4 regions of the Microbispora sp. H10670 genome follow, and region 1 is predicted to be linked to each of the others. Evidence: riboswitches for the same ligand, from Rfam matches in the RefSeq annotation. Region 1 holds a riboswitch; each other region holds the start of a gene.
What was found. A riboswitch is a leader RNA that binds a small molecule or an ion and turns the genes downstream of it on or off. The one in region 1 is predicted to bind cyclic di-AMP.

Region 2: it holds a riboswitch for cyclic di-AMP, as region 1 does, so the genes downstream of both, HHX33_RS34805 (C40 family peptidase) here and HHX33_RS05400 (glycoside hydrolase family 25 protein) in region 1, are expected to answer to the same signal.
Region 3: it holds a riboswitch for cyclic di-AMP, as region 1 does, so the genes downstream of both, HHX33_RS36495 (CHAP domain-containing protein) here and HHX33_RS05400 (glycoside hydrolase family 25 protein) in region 1, are expected to answer to the same signal.
Region 4: it holds a riboswitch for cyclic di-AMP, as region 1 does, so the genes downstream of both, HHX33_RS31995 (NlpC/P60 family protein) here and HHX33_RS05400 (glycoside hydrolase family 25 protein) in region 1, are expected to answer to the same signal.

Annotation. Positions count from the first base shown of each region.
Region 1 is NZ_JABBWW010000002.1:371,727-376,861, reverse strand. It holds gene HHX33_RS05410 (alpha/beta hydrolase) at 1-862, opposite strand, end outside; gene HHX33_RS05405 (flavin reductase family protein) at 955-1,542, opposite strand; cyclic di-AMP (ydaO/yuaA leader) riboswitch at 1,832-1,975, shown strand; gene HHX33_RS05400 (glycoside hydrolase family 25 protein) at 1,989-2,726, shown strand; gene secD (protein translocase subunit SecD) at 2,803-5,049, opposite strand; gene HHX33_RS05390 (hypothetical protein) at 5,088-5,135, opposite strand, start outside.
Region 2 is NZ_JABBWW010000001.1:98,012-103,146, forward strand. It holds gene HHX33_RS00445 (helix-turn-helix domain-containing protein) at 1-146, opposite strand, end outside; gene HHX33_RS00450 (hypothetical protein) at 279-1,388, shown strand; cyclic di-AMP (ydaO/yuaA leader) riboswitch at 1,725-1,884, shown strand; gene HHX33_RS34805 (C40 family peptidase) at 2,123-2,518, shown strand; gene HHX33_RS00460 (SAM-dependent methyltransferase) at 2,684-3,427, shown strand; gene HHX33_RS00465 (BtrH N-terminal domain-containing protein) at 3,437-4,420, opposite strand; gene HHX33_RS00470 (hypothetical protein) at 4,530-5,135, shown strand, end outside.
Region 3 is NZ_JABBWW010000021.1:111,434-116,568, forward strand. It holds gene HHX33_RS25995 (DUF2945 domain-containing protein) at 25-252, shown strand; gene HHX33_RS26000 (DUF4236 domain-containing protein) at 373-552, opposite strand; gene HHX33_RS26005 (MarR family winged helix-turn-helix transcriptional regulator) at 740-1,243, shown strand; gene HHX33_RS26010 (hypothetical protein) at 1,344-1,937, opposite strand; gene HHX33_RS36495 (CHAP domain-containing protein) at 2,087-2,887, opposite strand; cyclic di-AMP (ydaO/yuaA leader) riboswitch at 3,199-3,343, opposite strand; gene HHX33_RS26020 (SPW repeat protein) at 3,659-4,126, opposite strand; gene HHX33_RS26025 (glycoside hydrolase family 15 protein) at 4,247-5,135, opposite strand, start outside.
Region 4 is NZ_JABBWW010000038.1:3,240-8,374, reverse strand. It holds gene lysS (lysine--tRNA ligase) at 1-56, shown strand, start outside; gene HHX33_RS32010 (NADP-dependent oxidoreductase) at 203-1,126, opposite strand; gene HHX33_RS32005 (winged helix-turn-helix transcriptional regulator) at 1,222-1,632, shown strand; gene HHX33_RS32000 (LuxR C-terminal-related transcriptional regulator) at 1,705-1,953, shown strand; gene HHX33_RS31995 (NlpC/P60 family protein) at 2,032-3,072, opposite strand; cyclic di-AMP (ydaO/yuaA leader) riboswitch at 3,140-3,293, opposite strand; gene HHX33_RS31990 (amino-acid N-acetyltransferase) at 3,719-4,270, shown strand; gene HHX33_RS37535 (RDD family protein) at 4,417-5,135, shown strand, end outside.

The sequences.
Region 1 (5,135 bases):
GTACGGCGAGGGCGGCCCGCTCACGGGCGGTCGCGGCGGAGTCGAGCCCCGCGTAGACCCGGACCGGCGGGAGCGCGGGCCGCCCGGTGAAACCGCTGAGTTCCCCGACGGTGGGGGCGCCGGCGACGAACGCCCGGCCCTCCAAACCGAGCGACGCGAAGGAGACCAGGGAGGAGGGGCCGCCCGAGACGGCGGCGGACCGGGGCCGCGAGGTGCCGGGCGCGGTCTCGCTGTTGATCGCCGCGAAGCTGTTGTCGGCCCCTCTGAGCAGGGCCTCGGTGAGGATCCCGTCGGTCAGCAGGACGGCCAGCACGCCGACGCCGAGCGTCGCGGCCAGCCGCGCCGCCGTGGCGGGGATCCACCTGCCGAGCACGCCTCCGAGCGCCCGTGCGGCGACGCGCAGCGCCCTGGCGGTGGCCAGCAGGAGCAGGAACACCGCCGCCGCGACGAACGGCACGCCGAGATAGCCGAGCCGTTCCGGCGGGCGCAGCCCCATCAGCGGGTAGATGGCCCTCTGGGCGCGTACGCCGAGGACCAGCGACGCGGCGCCCAGCCCGCAGCCGAACGTCGCGACCAGGCGGCGGACCCGCCGCCGTCCTGTACGGCGCCACCCCTCGCGCCATCCCGCGCACCGGGCCCCGGCATACCGCCGGACGACCGGGGCGGCGCTCCGGCGGGCCAGGGCGCCGGCGGTCACGCCGGCCAGGTATCCGGTCGCGGTCAGCACCCCCGCGATGATCCCCTGCAGCGGCCACGAGCGGGGCAGCAGCGACGGAGTGAGGGACAGGCAGAAGAAGATCGCGGCGAACAGGATCCCGGCCGTGTCCAGCGCTCCGCCGAGCCGTACCCGCCCCTCCCGCATCAGGCCCCCGATTCACCGCCTGTCCGCCGAACTCGCGGAGCAGGCAGGCTATCAAGTCACCGGCAGGTCACGGCCCCGCCCCCCGCGCGGCCTCATCCCCAGTGGTCGCCCCAGCCCCACAGGTTGGGCCCGAGCGCCGTGGCGGGGTCGTCGTGGTACACGCCGAACCTGCCGCGGAAGAACAGCATCGGCCGCTGCTCCGGATGGACGGGTTCGAGTTCGCGGACGAGGCCGATCACCACGTCGTGGTCTCCGGCCACGTGCACCTCCCGGACCTCGCCGTGGACGCGCAGCAGCACGTCCCGCAGGGCGGGCGTGCCCCAGCGGGACAGGTCCCAGGCGAGCCCGGCGAACTTGTCGCCGTTGCTCGATCCGAACCTGGCGCACACGTCGACCTGCTCCTCGCCGAGGACGTTGACGCAGAAGCGGCCGGACTTCCTGATCCGCGGCCAGGCGCGGCCCTTGTGGTCGGCGCAGAAGAGCACGAGCGGTGGTTCGAGGGACACCGACGCGAACGACTGGCAGGCGAACCCCACCGGATCGCCGTCGTCGAGACCCGTGACCACGGTCACGCCGGTCGCGAACATCCCGAGCGCGCGGCGGAACTCCGCGGGCGACGGCGGCGGCGCGTCTCCGGAGCCGGGGTCGCCGAGGCCGGGGCCGGCGGAAGCTGCGGTCATGGGTTCACCTCTCGCGTGCGGTCCGGTGGCTCCGGTGTGCCTTTGGTGCGGCTCTGGTCCGGTGACTCAGCGCTCAGGTCACGAACTTACAAACCCCCTCGGCGCCGCGCCGCACGGGATCCCGTCCAACGGGGCGGCCTGCATGACGAGTCTTCCCAGGTAAAAACAGGTTTTGTCAGGTTTACACCATTGTTGAGCTGTATGTACCTTTAGGTGCCACGGCATGGGTACCGGTGACATCCGCGTCGCCTCCGTTGCCGTGTCGTTGCCCGGACCGTGCGCTCTTCTGTGCGCGCGGCCGCCGAATCCGCGTTCCGCGGAGCCGGGGACCCACTTCTCGGGGTGAATCGGCGCGCAGGCCCCCAGATGCGCCCGTAGGGCACTTCCTGCCCGAACCCGTCAGCTAACCCGGTAGGCGGCATGGAAGCAAGGAGCTCAACCGCGTCATGCCCACCATCAGGTTCTCTCCCGCCGGGCGGCCCTCCGCCCGCCGCCTGCGCGCCGCCCTCGCCGCGGCGGCACTCGCGGTCACGGCCGGCACGGCCACCCTCACCGCCGCCACGCTAGCCGCCACCGCGGCCGCGCCCGCTCCCGCCTACGCGAACCCGCACACGTACGGCCAGGACGTCTCCGGCTACGAGGCCGACCACGACTGGATCAACAGCCGGGCGCAGTTCGGCTTCATCAAGGCGACCGAAGGCCTGGACTGGGTCGACTCGTCCTTCCCCCGGCACTGGCGGGAGCTGGACAAGAAGGGGATCGTCCGCGGCGTCTACCACTACGGCCACCCCTCCAACGACCCGATCGCCGAGGCCGACCACTTCCTCCGGGTGGTGAACGCGCAGCCGGGCAAGCCCGGCGACATCCTCGTGCTCGACCTGGAGACCGCCGACGGCCAGTCGGTGCAGCGCGTCAACGCCTGGGCCAGGAAATGGCTGGAGTACGTGACCGCCAAGACCGGCGTCCGGCCGATGTTCTACAGCGGCTGGAACTTCGCCGACAAGTACGGCCGCGGCCTGGGCGACTATCCGCTGTGGGTGGCCCACTACAGCCGGAACCCGGGCGACATCACCCCGCCGGCCGACTGGAAGAGCTGGGCGATCCACCAGTACACCGACTCGCCGATCGACCAGAACGTCTCCGCGCTGAGCCCTCTCGAGCTGCGCGCCCTCGGCCGCCACTGAGGCTCCGTGGTCCCGGGGCGGGCGCCGCCCGCCCCGGGACCATTCTCAGACCGCTTTCAGACCATCCCTGACCACATCAGACCACCGCGCCCGATCCGTCGCGGGCCACGGGCCGGCGACGCGGAGCGGCGGGCGCGGGCGGCGGCTGACCGGCGCGCCTCTCCAGCTCGATCGCCGCCGGCCCCGCCACGAACGACGACGACAGCGTGCCCGCCACGATGCCGATCAGCAGGGCGATCGCGAAGTCGCGCAGCGAGTCGCCGCCGAACACCGCCAGCGCCGCCAGGATGAACAGCGCGCCGAGCCCCGTGTTCACCGTACGCGGCACGGTCTGCAGGATCGCCGTGTTCACCACCCGCCCGAAGGGCGTCCCCCGCGACACCGGCCACAGCTCGCGGACCCGGTCGAAGAGCACGACCTTGTCGTTGACCGAGTACCCGATGATCGTCAGCATCGCGGCGAGGAAGACGCCGTCGATCGGCTTGCCCAGCCAGGCGAACGTGCCCACGACGACGGCCGCGTCCACGAACAGCGCCGCCACGGCCGCGGCGCCGAACGTCCACCGGAACCGGAACGCCAGGTAGGCGAGCTGCGCCGCGAGCGCGACGCCGAGCGCGATGAGCGCGTTGCGGCGCAGCTCCGCGCCCAGGCTCGGCCCGACGAGCTCGTCGCGCTGCTTGGTGACCTCCCCGACGCGCCGGTCCAGGGCCTCCTCGACGCGGACGACGTCGTCGGCGGTGATCTGCCCGGTCCGTACGGAGATCGCGTCGTCCGACCGCTGCACGACGGCCGTGGGGAACCCGGCGTCCGACACCGCCTGCCGGGCCGCGGCGACGTCGACCGGCCTGCTCGTGCCGAACTCCACGATCCGCCCGCCGGTGAACTCGACGCCGTAGTTCAGGCCGCGGGTGACCAGCCCCGCGCCCACCAGCACGAGCAGCCCGGCCGCGACGGCGAGCCAGCGCCGCCCCGCCCGCATCAGGTCGGGGTTCCGCCGGGTCAGCCAGGTCCTGACCCGGCCGATCGAGCCGAGGCCCGACACCCCCGGGCCGAACCTGCCGATCAGGGCGGCGGCGAGCACCCGGGTGATCAGCATGGCCGAGATCAGCGAGGCGAGCACGCCGATCGCCAGCGTCACGCCGAAGCCCTTCACCGGCCCCGACGCCAGCCAGAAAAGCAGCCCGGCGGCGAGCAGGGTGGTGATGTTGGAGTCGGCGACCGCGCTCCAGGCTTTCTTGAACCCCCGGTCCAGGGCGGCCTTGAGGCCCCGGCGGGGCGCCGCGCCGTACTCCTCCCTGGCCCGTTCGAAGACCAGCACGTTGGCGTCCACGGCCATGCCGATCGCCAGGACGAACCCGGCGAGGCCGGGCAGCGTGAGCGTGGCGCCCATCGCCACCAGTCCCGCGTACGAGATCAGGCCGTAGCAGGCCAGCGCGACCGCGGCCAGCAGGCCCACCAGGCGGTAGACGAGGCCGATGAACACCGCGGTGAGGATCACCCCGGCGACGCCCGCCTTGGCGCTCGCCGCGATCGCGTCGGCGCCGAGGGTGGGGCCGACCGTACGCTGCTCGACCAGCTCCAAGGGCACCGGGAGCGACCCGCCCTTGACGAGCACGGCGAGGTTCTGCGCCTCCTCGGCGGAGAACGACCCGGTGATCTGGGTGGTGCCGCCGGGGATGCCCGCCCCGCAGGTCACGGTCTCGTTCACCTGGGGCGAGGAGATGATCTCGTCGTCGAGCACGATGGCGACCCTGCGCCTGGGATCGCCGATCGGCTCGCAGGCCGCCTTGCCGGTCAGCTCCCGCCAGGGGCCCGCCTCCCGGAAGTCGATCGTCACGAACCAGCCGGGCCCGAGCTGGGGGTCGGTGCCGGCGGCGGCGTCGGTGACGCCGGCCCCGCTGAGGGCGACCGGGCCGAGCTTCAGCTTCTGGCCGCTCTCGTCGGCGACCGCGTCCTTGTCGCCGTCCCCGGCCGGGCCGAGCACCGGGTGGAAGTTGAGCTGGGCGGTCTTGCCGATGACCTCGGCGGCCTCGCGCGGGTCGAGCACGCCGGGCAGCTCCACGATGATCCGCTTCTCGCCGGAGCGGACCAGGGTGGGATCGACGACTCCGAGGGCGTCCGCACGGCGCCGGAGCACGTCGAGGGCACGGTCGGTGGCGTCGGCGTCCGCCCTGACCGTGGGGGAGTCCTTCGTCTCGAAGACGAGCTGGGTGCCGCCGCGCAGGTCGAGCCCGAGGCGCGGGGCCATGGTGAGGGCGAGCAGCAGTGAGGTGGCGATGACGGCGAGCGCCGCCACCGCGCGCCACAAAGGCGCACGTGACATTGTGCCTCCACAGGCAGGTACGAGGAGAGAAAAGGGCCTCAGTACGCCGTGGAGGGAGGAGCCCGCGCGGCCGTCGTGCGGCGCGG
Region 2 (5,135 bases), on a different contig from region 1:
CGTTCGCCGGACTCCAGGCGCGACAGGGTGCTGACCGAGATGCCGGTGGACTCCGCGAGCCGGCTCAGCGTGCTGCCGTTCTGCCTGCGCAGCGCACGCAGCCGGGAACCGACGGAGGCCAGGACGGCGGCGTCGTCGTTTGCCATACCGGCAATCTTACTTGTCGTTTTCGCACGCGGACAGGCCGATTCCACCGCGCCCGCGCCGGAAGTCGCGTGGCCGCCCGGTGAACGAATGTCCTCGATCGGACGTCATATGGGCGAACGGAGGGGAGCGTCATGCGTACCGCAGTCGTCACAGGGGTGATGGTTCTCGGCCTGGCGAGCGTGCCGCCCGTGGCCGCGTCCGGTGCGGCCCACCAGGGCCACCTGGGCTATCAGGGCCGCCAGGCGGATGCGCCCGCGCCCACGTGGAAGCCGGTCAGGGTGAACACGCTGCCCGGGGACGACGTGCTCAACGACGTGACGGTCCTGGGCAACGGGTCGGTGTGGGCGGCCGGGCACCGGGTCGTGAACGGCAGGCAGCGGGGTCTCGTCCAGCGGTTCGACGGCCGATCCTGGCGGGTCATCCCGAACAGCCCGCCGTACGAGCTGCGGGCCGTGACGGCCACCTCCGGCACGAACGCGTGGGTCTTCGGCGAGGGCAGGGCCGCGCGCTGGAACGGCCGCGGATGGACCACGATCGCCCTGGGCAGTGGCTTCTCGGCGACGGACGCCGACGCGACGGGCGCGAAGGACGTCTGGGCGGTCGCCGGGACGGCCGCCACGGCGAGGCACTGGACCGGGTCCTCCTGGAAGAGCGTCCGGCTGCCGGGCCGCGCCTCCGCCGTCGACGCGTACAAGGCCGGCGTGGCCTGGGCGGCGGGCGTCAAGGGCAACCGTCCCTCGATCATGCGGTGGAACGGGACGTCCTGGACCCTGGTCCCGGCTCCGGCGCTCGCCCTTCCCGCGCCGGACGCCGTCGTGACCATCCAGGACATCGCGGTCGTGGGATCGAAGAACGTGTGGGTCGTCGGCGGGGTCAGCTGGGAGGGCGCCGACGAGCAGGGCGACGACGTCGACTTCGGCCGCACCCTGGTCATGCACTGGAACGGCAGGTCGTGGACCGTCTCCATCGGCTCCGCCAACGCCCAGCCGTACACCGAGGTGGAGCCCGACGGCAGGGGCGGCGTCTGGGTCCTGCAGGGCAACTGGAACCCCACCCTGTGGCAGGTCACCGGCTCGACGTGGCGACAGGCCCGGCTCCTCCGGAAGTCCGGCACCGACGCCGTCGTGTTCTCCGTCGCCCGCAGGCCGGGAACGACGACGATGTGGGGCGCGGGCTTCACCGTCCCGCAGGGCGACCCCGACGACCCCTCGGCCAACGGCACGTTCTGGCGTACGCAGTGACCGCCTGACCTCGCCACGCCGTGCACCGACGGCGTGGCCGGTGCTTCGGGATCGCCCGCGGCCGGTGGAAGACACCCATCGGCCGGTTTCGCGCGCCTTGGCGACCTGCGGAAGGCCGATCAGCCGGTGTGACGAGCGTCACGTTTCCGCCTACCACACCCGCCCTGACCTGCGGCTCCTCGCTTTATGACCCCTTTATGCGGTCATAATCCTATTTGCCCCCTTTGCGGCAATACGGCGCGCCTTGGTAGTTTCCTTGCCCAACGAACCCGGCCAGCCCGTGTTCGGAAAGCGCATCCACTGTCACCGGCGCCATGCCCTCTCCCGCCCCCCTGGGCGCCGGTGATGCCGAATCCGTGCAGCAAGGAGGCTCGGAGCCGGGGAACCAATCGACCTTCCATCCGAAGGTCCGGGGTGAATCGGCGCGTAAGCGCTGTAGGGCGACTTCCCTGCCCGAATCCGTCAGCTAACCCGGTAGGCGCAAGCGGAAGACCCTAGGAGAGATCCCCCTGTCCGCCAACCCCACCACTCTGCTTCGCGCTGCCTGCGTCACGGTCGGTAGCGCAGCGCTCACCCTCTCCCTGGCAGGTTTCGGCGCCCTGCCCGCCGGCGCCGTCACGGGGACCGTGACAGCCCCGCCCCCGGACTCGACGGCCATCCCGCCCGAGCCCCCCGTCACGGCGTTCACCCCGTACGCCGGAGAGGCTCCCACGGCCTCCACGGCGGAGTCCTCCGTGAACACGAAGCTCACCAAGGCCGCTGTCCAGCAGGAGAAGGCCGAACTCGCCATCAAGGTGGCGAAAAAGCAGATCGGCGATCCCTACGTCTGGGGCGCCACGGGCCCGGGGGCGTTCGACTGCTCCGGGCTGGTCCAGTTCGCCTGGCGCAAGGCCGGCGTCAAGATCCCGCGTACGACGTGGTCGATGCTCAACGCCGTCAAGAAGAAGGTCTCCCTGGCGCGTCTCAAGCCGGGCGACCTCATCTTCACCAGTGGCGGCGGCCACGTGGGCATGTACATGGGGAACAAGAAAGTGATCAACGCTCCCCACTCCGGCGCGGTGGTCAGGGTCGACCGCCTCAAGGGCTACTGGAGGAGCAACTTCGTCACCGCCGTACGCCCCGGCGTGTGACCCCGGCGTCGTGGACGACACCCCGGCGGGGACGTCCGGTCACACGTGACCGCGTCCCCGCCGGGGGCCGGCCAGGCCGGCGGCACGCCGGCGGTCGTCCCGGCGCCGCCCGTAAGGGCGGATTCGGCTTGCCGCAAGGGTTCGGGGATGCGGAAGGATTGGGCCATGGACCGCCAGCTGATCAGCCATCTCGCTCATCGGGACCACCCCATCGCCGCGCCGGTCTCCGGTGCCAACGTGACCCGGCTGCTGCGCCGGGCCCGGCTGGCCGAGGGGGCGAGAATCCTCGATCTCGGCTGTGGCGAGGCGGCCTGGACGCTGCGCGCGCTGGCGCTCTACCAGGACGCGACCGCCGACGGTGTGGACATCTCCGCGCTCGGCCTCAAGGCGGCGGAGCAGGCGGCCGAGGTCCAGGGCGTCTGGGAGCGCATCCGGTTCCACGAGCGGCCGGCCGCCGACTTCCCGGTCGCCGAGCAGTACGACCTGGTGCTCTGCGTCGGAGCCACGCACGCGTTCGGCGGGCTCGTCCCGACCGTCGAGCACGTCCGCCGTTACCTGCGGCCGAACGGGCTGGCACTGGTGGGCGAGGGATTCTGGGAGCGCGAGCCGACCGCGGAGGCGCTCACCCGGCTGGGCGCCGCGAAGTCGGAGTTCCTCGACCTGCCCGGCACCGTCGCCGCCGCCGAGTCCCCCGGTTTCGACGTGGTCCACGCGTACACCAGCGACCTGGCCGAATGGGACGAGTACGAGTGGTCCTGGACGGGCACGCTGCTGCGCTGGGCCAACGAGCACTCCGGCCCGGACGCCGACGACGCTCGCACGGCGGCTCTGGAGCACCGCGACATGTGGCTGCGCGGTTACCGGGGCATCCTGGGGTTCGTCACGCTCCTCCTCCAGCGGAGGAACTGACCCGATCCCCTACAGCTGACGGAGCACCCGCATGGCGTCCTCCTCCAGGCGCGATAGGTCGCGGAGGATGACCCCGGCCTGCTCCAGGTGTCCCGCGTCACCGCTTTCTCCCGCCTTCGCGATCAGGACGGACACCTCCGTCCAGAGGCCGGCGGCCTCGGCGTACAGGCGGTGACCGGTGCGGAGGCCGCCGTCGTCGATCAGCCGGGTGCACTCGTCGAGGAAGTCGCGGTAGAGGGCGCGGAACAGGGCGCCGCCGGTTCCTCCCTTCTCCATGAGGAGAGCGGCCTGCGGCAGGTCCCGCCGCGGCTCGGCGGCGCGTAGCAGCCATCCGGGCACCAGCTTGCCGGCCTTCTCGATGCCGCGGTGGCCCAGGTTCGCGATGGGAGCGGCGAGGAAGGCGTCGGCGCAGTCCCGGATGGCGGGAATGATGTGGTCCTGCCAGTTGAGCGGGCGGGCCGGCAGGGTGATGGTGAAGGACCGGTTCCTGGCGGTCATCGGGCCGCGTTCGGCCCGCGCCCTGGCGAGGCCGTCCCGGCCGGTGCGTACCGCTCCGCCCTGCTGGTCGGTGTCCACCAGGTAGACCTCGTGCTCGTCGTAGCCGTACATCGCGACGACATGACCACCGAAGTGCACCTTGGAGCGGAAGTAGTCCAGGTGGTAGCAGTCGAGCTGGAGGCCGACCGGCCGGCCCGCGTCGACGCGGGAGGCCACGTTCTCCCACGCCTTGCGCGACGAGGTGGTCTCCTCGGTCGCCAGCGTCAGTTCCAGCCGGGCGGCCAGGTTCCTGGTGAGTTCGAACGGCTTGACCCGGCCGCCGAGGAAGGGGATCGGCATGGCCTTGCTGTCCCAGTAGACGAAGGACAGGCCCGACCCCAGCCCGAACAGCATGGGCTCGGACAGATCGAGCCCCTCGTGCCGCAACAGCACCCCCAGCGCCGTCGTCTCGCAGTGGCGCATGCCACGGGTCTCGACGTCCTTCACGAAGGTCATGCGTCGCTCTCCTCATGCCGGCCGACGTTCACCCTGACACCTCTATCGCACCTGATGTGAGTAGGGAGGTACTCATGCGGAGCGTCAGAGGCCTGTCTAGCCTTCGAGCATGTCGATCGAGCTCGCCGTCGCGCTGGGCGCGATCGCCACCAAGGCGGCCGTCACCGCGCTGCTCCAGCAGGGCGCGTGGGACGACGCCAACTGGGCGATCGTCGCGCACCAGGTGATCGACGCCGTGGTCGGCGTGCGGAACCGGCCCGACGCGGGGGTGCAGCGGATCGGCCGGCGGCTGGACGTGCTGGAGCGGCAGATCGCGGCGGTGGGGCGGAAGGTCGACCTGATCCCGGTACGGGAGTTCGACGAGCACATGGCCGCAGGGCGCCGGTATATGCGGGACCTACGGGACCAATGGCGCACCGCCTACGACCGGTACGCGCTCGTCGAGCGAGCACAGCACGAGTTCGTCCGTGCGTTCGGCATCGCGGAGAACATGAAGGACGCGTCCCGGCAGGCACTGGCGGACACCGCCATCGCGGGCTGCTGGTTGTGGGTGCCCTCCATGCCGGACGTGATCAAGACCATCGGGCAGGCACGGCTGATCCTGGAATGGGAGTTGCTGTTCGGCGCGACCCTGCCCACCAGCTCGTACGCCGATGTGGTCAGGCTCTGCAGGGCGTACGGCGAGTGTCCCGCATGGACCGGGAATCCCGTCGTG
Region 3 (5,135 bases), on a different contig from region 1:
GACGGGGGGGGTATGCGCGGGCCCATGAGTGACAAGCGCGAATCCGAGGAACCGAAGGTCGGCGACGAGGTGACCTGGAAGAGCCACGGCGGGACCGCCGAAGGCAAGGTCGAGAAGAAGATCACCGAACGGACCGAGGAGGCCGGCCGCACCGTGGCCGCGTCTCCGGAGGAACCGCAGTACAAGGTGCGCAGTGAGAAGAGCGGCGGCTCGGCGGTGCACAAGCCCTCGGCTCTGCACCCGAAGAAGTGACGCCCGGAGAAACGAGCACGGAGAAACGAGTTCGGGGAAGTGACGCCTGGAGAAGTGACGCCGCCGGGGGTCCTGCGCCGGGCGGGCCGGAGGCCGCGCCCGGCGCGTCACGCACCCGCTCTAACTGAGCGTCTTCTTCCAGTGGAAGCCGCCGGGCAGGTTCACCGTGAGGGTGCGACGCCCGTCCGCCGTCTTGGTCACGCGGAAGGCGCGGCCGCCGTAGCTGTGGCCCACGCCGCCGCGCGACAGGTTGAGTCTGAAAGGCCCCATCTTGATTGACTTACGGTAGCTCCAGCCCATCGTTTCCCTCCGTGTTTTCCGTGCCCCCGCGACTACCCACAGAAGCGATCAGCACACGCGCTCGCACAGAGGTGCATGTCGGGACGCACCGCCACCGTCCTCGCCGTACAACTCCTGGTCACAGGGTGGGAACCTTTGTCCGGTGCAATGACGAGACGGCGGCTGGGACCGTGTAAAAACGATGCCTATGGCTAAGGATGGGGACGAGGAGCCGATCGCGGACGACCTGGAGGCCGTCACGTCCGCCGTGCTCACCGCGTCGCGGGTGCTCGTCGCGATCTCCGCACGCTCCCTCGCCTCCGCGGAGGACAGAGTCACACTGCCGCAGTTCCGGATGCTGCTGGTGGTCGGGCTGGGAGAGACCAAACTGGTCACGCTGGCCGAGAGACTCGGCGTGAATCCCTCGACCGCGATGCGGATGGCGGACCGCCTCGCCGCCGCCGGGCTGCTGAAGCGCGAGGTGAACCCGCAGAACCGGCGGGAGACGCTGCTGCGGCTGACCGACGTCGGCTCGCGCATCGTGGACGAGGTCACGGCCCGGCGCAAGGCGGAGATCGCGGCGATACTCGCCCGGATGCCCGCTCCCCGGCGTCAGGCTCTGATCACCGCCATGCGCGAGTTCACCGACGCGGCCGGCGAACCGCCCACGACCGTCTCGTTCCCGCTCGGCTGGCCCGATCCGTCCTCCTGAGCCGGCGCCCGCACGGACCTGGTGATCCGGTACGCCCGCCGGAAGCCGGCCAGGTTCGCGGCGGCGGCGCACTCGCCGGGCACGCGGTCGTCATGCGGACTCAGCATCCGGAGGCGGCGCACTCCCCCGGGATGAGGCCGCCGGAGCCACCGGCCGTCGAGGGCGTGTCGTCGCCTCCGCCGGAGCCGGTGCCCGCGCCGCCCTTCGTGCCGCCGCCCGCCTTTCCGGCCGGCCCGGTCTTCGCCTGGCCCGTGCCTCCGGGCGCCTGACCGGTGGACCCACCGGCGCCGGAGCCGGTGCCCGTGCCGTCTCCGGCGGGCGCCTGCGCGGAGCCTCCGTCCGCACCGCCGTCCGCGCCACCACCCTCGGCGTCGCCCGCCGAGCCGTCATCCGAGCCGTCATCCGTGCCGTCCTCGGCACCGGTCCCGGAGTCCGGTCCCGCCTCGGCGGGATCACCGGCGCCGTTCTCCTGCGCCGGCGCCGTCTGCTGCCCGGCACCGCCCGCGGAGGGGCCCGGGTCCGTGGCGCCGCGCAACGCGAAGCCCGCGCCCGCCGCCGCGAGTACGGCGACCAGGATCACGGCGACGATGACGAGGGGCTTCCTGCTCTTCGCGCCGGACGGCTCGTCGCTGGAGAGGATCTCCTGACGAAACTGATCATCCTGGCTCGTCTGTGAGGGGACGCGCCCGTACATGTGAGACAACTCCCAGCGGTCGTATCGGGGGAAGGCTCCACGGCTTCCGCGGGTGGCTGCCCACCCTAGCCGCGCGAGTCACCGAATTTCACAGACATCCGCAAACGATCTCAAACTCCCAGAGTGTTCCCAGGCGCCTCTCCGGCCGGTCAGCCGGGGAGGTGGAACGGCTCCTGCGCCGCGGCGGGGCCGGACACCCCGGCTCCCACGACCTCCTGGCCGCGCCGCTCGCCGCCGTACCCCTCCCGCCGCGGGCCACCCCTGCGGTGCCGTCCGCCGGACGTCGCCGCCGCGGCTGCCCTGAAGCGCAGACCGGTCACCGCGGTCGACACGAGCGCGAACAGCAGACCGGCCGGCAGGACGGCGTCGCTCGGCGAGAAGGCCGTGCCCGGCGGCTGCCCGTGACCCGCGGCCATGCTCCGCGTGGCCGACGCCGCCCCCTGGACCACCGCCCCCTGGACCGCCGCGTCCGCCGCCACGGGCTGCACGGTGACGGTCACCTTCGGGATCACCTTGACCTTGCGCGGCAGGCCGTACCCGACGATCTTGCTGGAGTCGCGCACCTTGCGCTTGAGCCAGACGCCGTCGACGTTGCCCTCGATCGTGTGGACCTTGCCGCCGACGACCTTCTCGACGATGCCGACGTGGTCGATGTCCTTGATGCGCTTCGACCCCGACCAGTCGAAGAAGACCACGGCACCGGGTTCCGGCTTGCGGCTCCAGGCGCCCTGCTGCTCGAACCACTTGGCGTGCCGGGTGGTCAGCGCGAACTCGCCGACGTGGTCCTGCACGCCCGCCCGGCTGGCCGCCCACGAGACGAACATGTCGCACCAGGGAGCCGCCTTGAAGTCGGAGTCCATGGCGATGTTGTCGGCGTACCACTCGCCGAACTTGGTCGGCTTCCCGGGCCGTTCCCGGTAGCCGAGCTCCGGGCGTACGGCGTCGAGCAACTGCTGTGCTATCGGATCGGTAGAAATCGAAGGCTCCTATGGCGCGCGTCAGAACATGACGAACCCGCCGCCGGGCACGACGGCATGCGGGCATGACCGTCACACCGACCGTCACGCCGGCGGACGCACCGGCGGACACGGCCGCGGCGGTCCCCGGGCGGGCGGGGTCGGACGGGATTCAGAAACGGGAGATGTGGCAGCCCGTCACGGGCGCGCCGTCACCCCGGAAGCCTGGAGACGTTCCAGGGCGGGCATGTGGTCCGGCGACGGAGGCCGGACCGGGTGGGCAGGTGGAGCGGACACTCCACGCGCTCTCCTCTCCTTGGCCGCCTACCGGGTTAGCTGACGGGTTCGGGCCAGGAGTAGCCCTACCGGATGGTCCGGATTCACCCCAGAAGAGACGTGGGTCCCCGGTTCCCGGGTTCGATGACATCCGGGATTCGGCGGTCGCCGGTCGTCCTCGGGTTGAGGACCACGCACCGGCGTACTGACCGGAAGCATAGTAGATCACGAGTAGGACACGACCGAAAAACCGGCAAACAGGTCCATTTCTGCACCTTCTGCACCATGCTTCCGCAGGTCCTCGCACTGACGGCACCTAATCGTGATATGCGCCACATCGTCCGGTACGGGCCCGTCTGGCACTCGGACTCCCATAAGCACGATGGCGGGGCGTGAGCGGGCTCGGGCCCTCTCACGCCCCGTCGATCCGGCCGGCCCCGCCGCGTCGGACCGCTGGCGTGGACCGCAGGCGGCGGGCTGCCGCGCCGGCTACCACTCACCGCCGGGTGCGCCGACTCCTCTCCGCCGGCCGTGCTCGTGCTGCCGGTAGTTGGCCGCGAACGCGAGCGCGCCGAGGCCGAACAGGAAGATCACCGCTCCGGTGACCACGTTGTTCCAGATGGTCGCGGTGGTCGCCGGCTGGCCTCTGATCACCCACGGCGCGATGATCGCCCAGACGCCGAGCACCGGTGTCACCCAGCTCACGCCGTACGTCCGGCCGAACGCGGAGGCGCAGCTCAGCGCGAGCGCCGTGACGACCAGCCCGACGATCAGGTTGTTGACCGTCAGGCCGCCGAACCCGGTGAATCCCACGATCCACGGCGAGATGGCGAGGTAGAGGCCGGCGAGGAGCGTCACCGCGTCCATGACCTGCGCCGGGGCGGTCGATCCCGCCCGGTCGTACGTCTGGCGCAGCTTCGTGACGTCCGGGCGTCGAGCCAGACCTGGTTGCACCATGATGTGTCACCTCTTCTCCCAGGTGGCCGGGGGCCCGAGACCCCTCTCTTGCATCATGCAACCGGGGACGGCGCGGAGGGGAGACCGCGAGACGCGCGGATTGCAGATGAAGTACATCTGTCAGGCAGATGGCGCCGGCGCCGTCAGGGCCTCCGCCGTGTTGACGATCGAGACGTGGCTGTAGGCCTGGGGGAAGTTGCCCACCTGGCGGCGGAGGCCGGGGTCGTACTCCTCCGCCAGCAGGCCGACGTCGTTGCGCAGGGACAGCAGCCGCTCGAACAGCGCCCGCGCCCGCCTGCGCCGGCCCAGCAGGGCGAGCGCGTGCGCGAGCCAGAAGGAGCAGGGGACGAAGACCCCCTCCCCGCCCGGCAGCCGGTCCACCCCGTCGGCCTCCGGCCGGTAGCGCAGCACGAATCCGTCCTCCGTGAGCTCTCGGCACACGGCGTCGACGGTTCCCGCCAGGCGGGGGTCGTCCAGCGGCAGGAAGCCGAGCCGGGGGATCAGCAGCAGCGCGGCGTCCAGCCCTCTGGAGCCGTAGAACTGGGTGAAGGTGTTGCGGCCGGGGTCGTACCCGTGGGCGCACACGTCCTGGTGGATCTCCTCCCGCAGGGCGCGCCAGCGGCCCACCGGACCGTCGAGCCCCTGCCGCTCCACCGAGGCGACCATCCGGTCCGCGGCCACCCACGCGAGGACCTTCGCGTGCACGAACGGGCGGCGCGGCCCGCGCACCTCCCAGAGCCCGTTGCCCGGCTCGCGCCACGCGCCCTCCAGATAGTCCATGAACGCGCGCGGCGGGTCCCAGGCGTCCTCCTCCGGCCCCAGCCCCGCCTGTCTGGCCTGGTAGAGGCAGTCGATCACCTCGCCGTACACGTCGAGCTGGAACTGCCGGGCGGCGGCGTTGCCGACCCGCACCGGCCGGGACCCCTCGTATCCCGGCAGCCGGTCGAGGGTCCGCTCGGGCATCCGGCGGCCGCCGTCGATCGTATACATGATCTGCAGGTCGGCCGGG
Region 4 (5,135 bases), on a different contig from region 1:
TGGCGGTGGGCCGCGACCGGATCCGCGAGCTGCTCGACGCGGGCCGCGCCGCCTGACCTCCCGCCTGGCCGGGCGCGCTCGCCCGCTGTGCTGAACGCCGTTCCGGACGTGTTCCGGAGGTGGGCGGCCGGGCCGGACGGCATCCCCGTCCGGCCCGGCCACTCGCCCCCGTCGCCCCTGCCCCGATCTGGTGCCGGGCGGGTCAGGGGGTCAGCACCAGGCGTCCGCGCACGCCGCCCCGGACGAGCCGCTCGTGGGCCTCGGCCGCCCGGTCCAGCGGGCAGACACCGGCGACCCGTGTCGTGAGCCGGCCCGCCTCGGCCAGCTCGACGACATCCCTGAGCTGCGCCGCGTCGGCCCGGACGAACACCGTGGAGGTGCGGATTCCGCGCAGCGGGAGCGGAGCCTGCCCCGCGCCGACGGCGACGAACACGCCACCGCCCCGCACCGCGTCCAGCGCGGGCAGGCCGACGACGGCCGCGTCCACCACTCCGTCCACGCCGCCCGGGACGACGGCCCGTACGGCGCCGGCCAGATCGGCGCCCCTCGCGACGAACCACTCCGCGCCGAAGCCGCGTACCAGCGCCTCGTCTCCGGGCGCGGCGACGGCGACGACCCTGATGCCCCGCAGGGCCGCCAGTTCCACCAGATAACCGCCGAGGCCCCCGGCCGCCCCCGTCACGAGCAGGCTCTCGCCTTCGGCGAGCCCGGCGAGGTCGAGCGCCTGCACGGCGGTCAGTGTGTTGAGCGGCAGCGTCGCCGCCTCGATCGCGGGCATCCCCGCGGGCGCGGCCGCGACGGCGTGCTCGTCCAGCACGACCAGTTCGGCCTGGGCCTTGATCGGGTCCGTCAGCCGGTCCGACAGGCCGATGACCCGATCACCCGGGCCGGCCGCCGTCACCCCCGGTCCCACCCGGTCGATCACCCCTGCCACGTCCCAGCCCAGGGCGTAGGTGTCGAGCCGGGGCGTGAGTCCGTGGTCGGGAAGGGCGCCGGAGACCGTGAAGAGGTCGATCGGGTTGACGGCCGCCGCCTCCACCCGGATCCGCACCTGTCCCGGCCCCGGCTCGGGCTCGGGCACCTCGGCCACCCGTACGACTCCGTCCCGCCCCACCAGTGCTCTCATGTGTCCTCCTCTCCGTACGACAGGAGGCTATGAAGAGTTACTCTCTTTCGGTAAGTAGGCACCCCGAGGTGCGTAACGGAGGCGGAGGGAAGATCATGCCCACCCGGACGGCGGCCCAGCGGCGGGAGGAGGCGCGGCGGCGGTACGACGCGTACGTGGCGACCTGCCCGTCCCGGCAGTTGCTCGACGCGCTCAGCGACAAGTGGGTGAGTCTCGTGCTGACCGCGCTCGCCCGCGGGTCCCTCCGCTACAGCGAACTGGCGAGGACGATCGCCGGGGTGAGTCAGAAGATGCTCACGCAGACGTTGCGGACGATGGAACGCGACGGACTGGTCTCGCGTACGGTCACCCCGTCGGTGCCGGTACGTGTCGACTACCGGCTCACTCCCCTGGGCGAGAACCTGATGCCGCTACTGGAAGCGATCAAGAATTGGGCGGAGATCCACATGGAGGACGTGGAGGCCGCCAGGGATGCGTATGACCGGCGGCCCGCCGCCGCACCTTGACGGCCTTCAGCAAAGGCGTTTACCGTCCCTGGAGGGTGGGCCGACGAATCATCGTCGTGGGGAGGGCGGACGATGGGTTATCCGGAGGTCGTCTACCGGGGTGAGGATCTCGCCTCGGACCTTGAGCGTGCCGGTCTCACCGAGGAGGACCTACTGCTGCTCGCCGAGCTGGCGAAGGGCGTCACCGCCGACCGGGTGGGCCGCAGCCTCGACGTCAGCGGCCGTACGGTGCGGCGGCGGCTGCGCTGCATCTGCGACCGGATCGGCGTGGCGACCGCTATCGAGGCCGTCGCCTGGGCCGCCCGCCGCCGTCTCATCTGAGCACGTCCCGAACTCGTCCGGCCGCGCACGCGGGCGCGGCCGGTGAACGGTGGTCGTGCACCTCGATCATGCGTGTGATCAGTCGGCGACGCGCACGCCGCCCGCGAACGGCCGTCCGGCGATCTTCGCGATGTGGATGACGTCACCGGTGCGCGGCGCGTGGACCATGTAGCCGCCGCCGATGTAGAGGCCCACATGGTGCAGGTCGGAGTAGAAGAACACGAGGTCGCCGGGGCGGAGCTGGTCGCGGGAGATGTGCGTGCCGGCCGTCCACTGGTCGCCCGTGTAGTGGGGCAGGCTGATGCCGACGGACTGGTAGGCGGCCATCACCAGGCCGGAGCAGTCGAACGAGCGCGGCCCTTCCGCGCCCCAGACGTACGGCTTGAGCTGCTGCGCGAGGGCCCAGCGCGCCGCCTGGGCGGCCTTGCCGCCCCCCACGATGGGGAACGACATCTTCCTGCGCGTCTCGGTGCCGACCTCTCGCGAGACCTGCCGGTAGAGGCTGCTCTCGGTCTTCTTGATCAGCTTCGTGATCTTGTCGCGCCGCGTGTCGAGGCCGTCCAGCAGCTTCCTGACCTCGCTCTGGCGGGCGGCGGCGCTGGACTTGGCCCGCGCGGCGGCGTCCATCGCCTTGCTGACCTCCGCGACCTCCTGGCTCTGCTGTAACTCCAGCGCGTACGTCGTGGAGGCCTGGTCGAGGTACTGCCGCGGGTCCGTGGACTTCACGAGCACCAGGGCGTTGCCGAGCCCGTTGGTCATGTAGGAGTGCTGGGCGAGGGCGCTCGCCCTCTGCCGGCGGGTCTCCAGTTCGGCCTCGCTCTTGGCGAGGTTCTTCTTGGCGAGATCGGCGGACCGCTCGGCCGCCTTCAGACGCACCCGCTCGCCGTTGTACTGCTCGGTGAGTGTCTCGATTTCGCTGTAGAGGTCCTCCACCTCCGCGGCGAGCTCCTTGAGGCTCGGCTTCGGGTCGGCGGTCGCGCGGACCACCGGAGCGCCGAATGTGACCGCGGCGAGCGCGACTCCGACGAAGGTGAACCGCCGGATGGCACCTGGACCGGCCGGGCCGGATCCGGGCCGTCGGCGACGGGCGTGCCTGCCCGCCTGCCGTCCTCCACGCATGCGCAACCGAGCTCCTCTCCCATAGGTGCCCCCGCACCGGCCGGCGTCGTCGTGACGGGTCGTGCGGCTGGGCACTGCCGAGCGCCTGCCGGGTTAGCTGACGGGTTCGGGCCGGAGCAGCCCTACCTTGCGGATTCACCCCTGGACGATCTGAACCTGAACCGATCCTGATCCCATGGATTGGGTCCCCGGCTCCTCTCCGCACCCGGCCCCCGACAGGGTTCGGGCACCGGCGCTTCGAGGATTCGGCGCCCGATCGTCGAGATCGCTCACGACGATCGGCATCGTCGCTGGACGATAGTGCACCCTGAGTTGTTGCTCAACCAGAACTCGCAAACCCGTCTACGTTTGACAACCAAATGATCACGCTAGGGTCACGAGTTGATCAGTGATACCGGCTGGTCTACCTGGGTTTGTGGTGCTTTGGTGACATCTGAGGTGCTGGTCGGAAGCAGAGAAAATCGATGCGCGGCCAGACGTGCGTCACGGGGTCCGATCCGGCGTCGATCCGTATTCCGGTGGCTACAGAACGTCAGGCGCGATGTCGGACGGACCGTTTGGGGTTGACCGTAAATCGGAGCCGCCTACGCCGATCCGCGCGCGACAGGCGAGGGGGACGGCGGGAGGGGCACTAGGCTGGCCGTTCATGGAGCAGGTCGCCGCACAGACACCGAGCGGATCCGGCGCCAGGGGCGTTATGGTGCGCCGGGCCAGGACCCCGGACGTCAGGGCGATCCGCCGCCTCGTCGACGCGTACTCGGGCGTCGGGCCGCGCCTGCTGAAGAAGAGCACGGTCACGCTGTACGAGGACGTCCAGGAGTTCTGGGTCGCGGAGATCGGCGGAGAGGTCGTCGGCTGCGGCGCGCTGCACGTGCTCTGGGAGGACCTGGCCGAGATCAGGACCGTCGCGGTGGATCCGGCGGTGCGCGGTGGAGGCGTCGGCTACCGGATCGTCGCCTCGCTCATCGACGCCGCGCGCGGCCTCGGCGTACGCAGGGTCTTCTGCCTCACGTTCGCCGTGGAGTTCTTCGCGCGCCATGGTTTCACCGAGATTCAGGGCACCCCCGTGTCGCCCGAGGTGTACGCGGAACTCCTCGCGTCGTACGACGAAGGAGTCGCCGAGTTCCTCGACCTGGAGCATGTCAAGCCGAACACACTGGGGAACACGCGAATGCTGCTGCATCTCGATCGCCATTGAGTCATAATGCCGACATTGGTGGCTGATCTTGACGGTCATGGTCAGTCGCTGCAAAGGTGACTGTTGATACGCGTGTCGCTACTTTTGGCGGTATCAGCGTGTGCTACTGAGATGCGGCGCATGCGTCTTCGAAACGAGGTGACACGGTGAGCACCGGACAGCCGCCGTACCCCCAGGACGAGTCGGACGGGACGCCACCGCCGCCTTCGAACCACGGGTACAACCCGGACAGACCTTCCCAGGACTACGACCCCGAGGCCACGGTCGTCGGCTATCGGGCACAGCAGACGGGCCCGCAGCAGACTCCCGGCCAGGACTCAGGCCAGGGCGGATACGGTCAGCAGCAGTACGGCCAGCCTTCACAGGGCGGGTACGGCCAGCAGGGTTATGGCCAGGACACCGGCCAGCAGGGCTATGGCCAGCAGTACGGTCAGCAGACCCCGCAGCAGGGCTATGGTCAGCAGCAGCAGTACGGCCAGTCTTCGCAGGGCGGGTACGGCCAGCAGGGTTATGGCCAGGACACCGGCCCGCAGGGGTACGGCCAGCAGGCTTCACAGCAGGGCTACGGCCAGCAGCAGTACGGCCAGTCCTCCCAGGGCGGTTATGGCCAGCAGGGTTATGGCCAGGAGACGGGCCCGCAGGGCTATGGCCAGCAGTACGGCCAGCAGGCCCCGCAGCAGGCGTCGCAGCAGGGCTACGGCCAGCAGTACGGTCAGCAGGCGTCGCAGCAGGGCTACGGCCAGCAGCAGTACGGCCAGTCCTCCCAGGGCGGGTACGGCCAGCAACAGGGTTACGGCGAGCAGCAGGGCCAGCCGACGGGCGGCTACGGCCAGCAGTCGCAGGGGGGCTACCAGCAGTACGGCCA